DNA from 2 places in the Paenibacillus sp. FSL R5-0623 genome. Region 1 is predicted to be linked to the other one. Evidence: predicted binding sites of a transcription regulator. Region 1 holds the regulator's gene; the other holds the start of a gene.
The links. The regulator Rex, encoded in region 1, represses fermentation and respiration genes when NADH is low (regulators of the CRP and FNR family bind a similar motif). The targets are predictions, from matches to a motif close to TTGTGAAATATTTCACAA.
Positions count from the first base shown of each region.

Region 2: a site for Rex is predicted at 1,282-1,299, ahead of nirB (nitrite reductase large subunit NirB). Genes of this name have one in related genera too.

Region 1 is NZ_CP150233.1:4,311,062-4,314,291, forward strand. It holds gene MKY92_RS18790 (amidohydrolase) at 1-1,234, opposite strand, end outside; gene MKY92_RS18795 (redox-sensing transcriptional repressor Rex) at 1,221-1,874, opposite strand; gene dinG (ATP-dependent DNA helicase DinG) at 2,093-3,230, opposite strand, start outside.
Region 2 is NZ_CP150233.1:4,863,146-4,866,375, reverse strand. It holds gene nirB (nitrite reductase large subunit NirB) at 1-1,192, opposite strand, end outside; gene MKY92_RS21395 (metal-dependent hydrolase) at 1,468-2,175, shown strand; gene MKY92_RS21390 (hypothetical protein) at 2,405-2,728, opposite strand; gene MKY92_RS21385 (M42 family metallopeptidase) at 2,911-3,230, opposite strand, start outside.

The DNA.
Region 1 (3,230 bases):
CGCCGTGTTTGACCACTTGTTTTCCATCCACCCATACGTGCTCAACATCTTTGGCAGAAGCCGAGTAGATCGTATGTGAGATCAGGTCTGTATGTGGATAGAAATGTGCCTGTTCAATATCAAGAGCGATAAAATCAGCCTTCATGCCGACCTCAAGTGCTCCGGTATTGTTCAAGAAAATGGATTTGGCACCGTATGACGTTCCGAGGAGTAACGCTTCGCCTGCTGGCACAGCCGTCGGGTCACCAGATACACCTTTGTGGATCAATGCAGCCAGTCTCATTTCCTCGAACATATCCAGGTTGTTGTTGCTTGCCGGTCCGTCTGTTCCGAGTGACACGGTAACTCCTGCTTTCAGTAACGCAGGTACCCGCGCAACACCGGAAGCGAGTTTCAGGTTACTTCCCGGGTTATGGGATACAGCCACATCATGACGAGCCAAAATTTCAATTTCTTCGTCATTCAGATGCACCGCATGTGCAACCAGGGATGGACGAGAGAAAAATCCCAGTTTCTCTAGATGTGCCACAGGACGCAGTCCATAATCAGCCACGTTCTGCTCCACCTCACGAAGCGTTTCAGACATATGTGTATGGAGAGGAAGGTTTAGGTCATTCGCGACCTGTACAAGCTTCTCTATGTAGTCAGGAGGGCATGTATATGGGGCATGTGGCGAGATTACAGTTGTTATACGACCATCTGCCTGTCCATTCCACTCACGTGCAAACGCTGCCGACTCCTCCAGCTTCCGCAATTGCTCTTCTTCCGAGCACAGCCCGATTACACCACGTGCCAGTGCTGCTCTAACGCCTGATTGCTCCACAACTTTGGCAACTTGATCCATGTGATCATACATGTCCAGGAAAGCTGTAGTTCCGCCTTTCAACATTTCAAGCACCGATAGCGAGGTTCCCCAATATACATCTTCTGAAGTCATTTTCGCTTCCATCGGCCACATTTTTTCCTGCAACCATACTTGCAATGCAAGATCGTCTCCGTGCCCTCTGAGCAACGACATCGCTGCATGACCATGCGTATTGATCAGACCCGGCAGGAAGAACAGTCCTTTTCCATCTACTTTGGTACTATTTTTGTCTTCATCCGGCAATGTCTCACCAATATGCACAATCTTGTCATTCTCAACAACCATGTATCCTTGGACCACGTTCCATGTTGTGCCGCCTTCATTAACGGCAAATTTGCCGTTGTGGATTACCCATCTATTTGTTGTCATCTTCCTCGTCGTCCTTTCCAGTCTCCAAGTAATAGGCCAAACTAAGCAGATCCGTTGTAAAGTCAGCATGGTGAATGCGGATATGCGGCGGTGTTTTTAGAATTGTTGGTGCAAAATTAAGGATCGCTTCGATTCCGGATTCAATAAGCTGATCGGCTACATTTTGGGCTTCCGTATCCGGAACCGTGATAATTCCGATGCGGATGTTATCCGTTTTAACCGCTTCCGTCAATTCATCCATTGGTTTTACCGTCAAACTGTTGATTTGACTACCAATCTTCGGTCCATATGCATCAAATACAGCAACAATCTTCATGTTGTCTTTCAGATATGCGTTGTAGTTGGACAAGGCTTGACCTAGATTACCCGCGCCTACCAGAGCTACATTAATTTGCTGATCGATCTTGAGAATGTGACGAATTTTCTCGATCAAATAGGATACATCATACCCGATCCCTTTACGACCAAAATCACCGAAGTAAGCCAGGTCTTTACGAATTTGGGCCGGATTCAGATCCAGCCTCTGTCCAAGCTCTTGAGAAGAAACAGTAGCCACCTCACGCTGATGCAACTCGTTCAAATAACGCAAGTATACAGGCAGACGTCGTACCACCGCTTCCGAAATTTTATCCGATTTCATTCTTGCTCCCCCTTACCAAGGCCACGATAAAATAATAGATGAAAAGATGAGCATTCTGTATAAACTCAAAGATAAACGTGACATTTTATACAGAATGCTCCTTGTAATTTAGGTTATAAGTTCTTGCGTGCAACTGCTTAAATCGGATACGGGAATATCTAATAAAGTTTAACGCCAAACAATAGTGTCATGCAATGATGTAACGAACAAAACAACCATTATTTTTGTCCATTAGCAGGTTTTTCCAACCACTCAGTAATTCGTGGAACCATTTGCTCCGTGAGCATATGCTCCATTTTGGGACCAGGTAATGAATATAAAAAGAATTTACCATAGTACGCTTCAATCACCCGTGTATCATAAACAATGACAATTCCTCTATCCTTTGCTGTACGAACCAATCGGCCAAATCCCTGTTTGAAACGAATAACCGCTTGTGGCACAGACAGTTTCATGAACGGATTTTTCTTCTGTTCTTGAAGCAACTCACTCTTGGCTTCCACTAACGGATGATTCGGTGGCTGGAAAGGCAGTCGCACAATAGCGAGACAGGTTAGCGCCTCTCCAGGGATATCTACACCCTCCCAGAAGCTGCTAGTGCCCAGAAGTACCGTTGCTTTGGCATCTTGGAACCTGCGAGTCAACTTGGATCGGCTTCCACTATCCACGCCTTGCCCAAGTAACGAGATGTCGTTACCAGAAAGAGCTTCTTTCAGCGGATCATAGACCTGTCGCAGCATCTTGTATGAAGTAAACAGAACCATCATGCGTCCCCGCGTAGCAATTGCCGTCTCTGCGAGTGATTGCACCAGCATATTAACAAAGTGCGCATCACCCACACTTCCCTTCACACTTGGGAAATCACGCGGAATCACCAGAAGTGCCTGATCGCGATAGTTGAAAGGTGATGGCAGCATAGAAGTTAACAGCCGATTATTCTCGGAAGCTTCCTGCAAGCCAAGCTGTTCAATCATGAACTGGAATGACTTATCCACAGAGAGCGTAGCCGATGTAAGCACAACACTTTTCTTTTTGTCAAAAAACAAATCCTTAAGCTGTGCACTGACATCTACAGGTACGGCATACAGCTGGAGAGATTTACTTCGGAACTGGCCGCTAGCTTCCATCCAGTATACCGTTTTGGCATCATCCATGCGCATGAAGAAACGTAGATTCTCCTTCAATGTGGTCAGATCTTTCAACAATCCTGTAATGTCCGTGATCAGACTATCCGATTGATAATCATCCTGATCCTCTTTCACCTCAAGCAGCAATTTGTCCCCTTTGCGAACCAAATCACCCAGAGTCACATAGATCTGGTTCTCCAGATCCTGCAACTCCTCCCATTTTGCCGGT
Region 2 (3,230 bases), 550 kb from region 1:
CCATGAGTGAACCATACAATTCTTCGGTCATTTCGGTCTGTTGTTTAATCAGCTTCTGCAATTCGGCAGAATCCGTAATGTCACCGAAGAGCACGGCGCCGACCATTTTATTATCACGGAGCAGAATTTTTTTGTAAGTCCGTTTCCAGTCATCTTTGTGCGAAATGACGGTGTGCTCCGGACTGTCGATGAATTCACCGGTTGAAAAGACGTCTACACCCGAAATTTTCAATTTTGTAGATACAACAGAACCTTCATAAGGAGCCGTTTCAACCCCGCAGATATGTTTCGCCAGAATCATACCTTGCTCGAACAATGGGGCAACGAGGCCGTAACATACCCCTCGGTGCTCTGTACATTCCCCAACCGAATAGACATTCTCAAGGGAAGTCTGCATATAGTCATCCACGACAATACCCCGGTTGACTTCCATACCGCTTTCGCGGGCTACAGCCGTATTGGGTTTAATGCCTACAGCCATGACCACAAAATCAACATTCAGAACCGTATCATCTGCAAAACGTATCCCTTCAACCCGTTCGCCGCCCAGCAGTTCGGAAGTCTGCGCACCCATCTTGAACCGGATACCCTGACGTTCGAGTTCAGCCTTCAACATGGCTGAAGCTTGCGGATCAAGCTGACGCTCCATCAGATCCTGCATCAAGTGTACTACGGTAACTTCCATGCCTAGTTGTACCAACCCTTTGGCAGCTTCAAGGCCTAGCAGTCCGCCTCCGATAACAGCCGCTCGTTTATACTGCTTAGCAGCTTCCAGCATGACATTGCAATCAGCGATATCGCGGAAACCGACAACACCTTCTTTGTCATGTCCAGGTACTGGGAGAATAAAGGAGTTAGAGCCTGTCGCAATGATGATTTTGTCATAAGGGAAGCGAGTTCCATCCTCCGTCACAACCTCATGGGTATCCGAATCAATTCGGGTTACGGTTGTTCCTGTATGGAGGGTAATACCATAATCCTGATACCAGTGGAGATCATTCAGTACGATGTCATCCAGTGTTTTGCTTCCTTCCAATACATAGGACAACATAATGCGGTTGTAGTTAGGGTAGGGCTCTGTACCAAAAACAGTAATATCAAATCGCGTAGTTAATTTCAAAATTTGTTCTACGGTACTGATTCCTGCCATTCCGTTACCTATGATAACGAGTTTCTCTTTTTTTCCGTTCATATGTGTATGCCTCCTTGGTTAGACGCTGTACATTACCAACAATTTTAGTGGTTTATATTTGAAATTATACAAGGTGTTGACGACAGTTTATGTGATTTAATTCACTAATAAAGATAAAAGAGTCATAAATATAATAGTGTGAGCCCCATCACAGAAAGTGATATTTATTTTCATACAAATAAGAAATGCGAACTATTGTTCTTATTTTGTTTTCGTTGTAAAATCGGAAATGGGCCGTATTGTTCCCGATTTCTTCGAAAGGACGTTTTTGCATCATGATGGGAAGATCCCACCTTATTATCGGGACAGGCGTGTCACTTTCTGTTCTGCAGTTGGCCGGTATGCCGGTGACAGCGCCGGCAGTTACGGTTGCTCTGATTGGTTCGTTATTGCCTGACATTGATGAGCCGAATTCGCTGCTGGTATCCAGAGCCTTGCCTAACAGTCTGATCAGGCTGTTACAGACGATTCTATTGCCCACAGCTGTATTTGTGTACTTCTATGTTCATGCCAAACCATGGAACCTGTTGCTTGCGATCCTCATTGCGCTTGTGTCATTCCTGCCTTCGCGTTCGCTTCGCAAAGTGTTGATGTTTGCGATTGGACTCGGGCTGGTCTTTTATGGCCACGCGTTTGCACCGTGGAACTTGATTGCAGGCAGTTTGTTAATGCTCTGCACCACACTGACTCATAGGGGACTGACACATACCCTGTACGGAACCGCAATATGGGCGGGCTTGTTGTACAGCACGACCCAGCAGCAGGGACCAGAGATCTGGGTAGCGGGAGGCACGGCATATGCGATGCATCTGTTGGCCGATTCACTAACCAATCGGGGTATTCGTCCGTTACCTCCGCTCAAGTGGCGCATACGGGTGAATCTGATGAGTACAGGGACCAAGCGTGGGGCCGTTGTAGAGAATGTCTGCATTGTGCTTACTCTTATTTTGGCCTGGATTGCATTCTCACCGCTATTTCTGTAATGACCAAATACCAGTCCTACCTACATAAGGACTGGTATTTCTCTTTTGTTATTTTACCTGTAGCCATGAGAAGAGGGTTATGGGATCAAGTCGCTGTTGGAGTGCTGGATAAAGTTTCAATATCTGAGGAGCCAAATACAAATAAAACAATAAGAATAATCACAATTAACAGTTCGGCAAATCCGATTCCGTCAAACTCGGACATGACATCCACCTCATTTCTTGGCCATTAAGAATTGATTCTCTGTTGAAATGCCTGTATAACATCATTAAGCGTCATATCGCCGCCAGTTTCATCCAGGAATTGTACCAGTTTGTCTGAATTGGAGGGTGTGACCTTTTGAAGAGTTTTATATTGACCAACCAATTCTACTACCAATGTAGCCTCACGAAACAACGTAACTGCATCCACTCTTAACTTTCCGCTCACCAATAGCGCTGCTACAATCAGTTCGAGATTTTTCCCCTTGAGGCTTCCATTAAGGAGGGTATTAGCAGCGTTTGGTTTTTTGTTAGAACCTTTATTTGATTTTCCGTTCCTTCCCACTGCCATAACAGGTCCCCCACTGGTTGGTGTTTGGTTATTGATCTTCCATTATCGTATATCTTATGTGTGCATTCTCCATAATGTTCGACCTATTAATCTAGTTGATTAAACCCAAAAAAGAGACATCCCGGTCTGACGGGACATCTCTTTCAGGTACATCATATTTAAGGATTTTCCGTTTAACCGAACTACGCGTTATTAATAATGGTAGTCATCGTTGTCCGATCCAGACCTTTAACCAGTTTCACGATCAGTTCTTTGGCCGCATCGTAGTCATCCGTATGAATGATGGAAGATGAGGTATGGATATAACGTGCGCAGATACCAATAACTGTTGATGGTACACCAATGCCACTCAGGTGAACTTGACCTGCATCGGTACCACCTGGTGAGATGAAATACTGCATTTTGATCTGATTGGATGAAGCCGTATCTTGAACATATTCCACCATTCCGCGATGGGTGAACATACCCGGGTCAAAAATACGAAGCAATGCGCCTTCTCCGA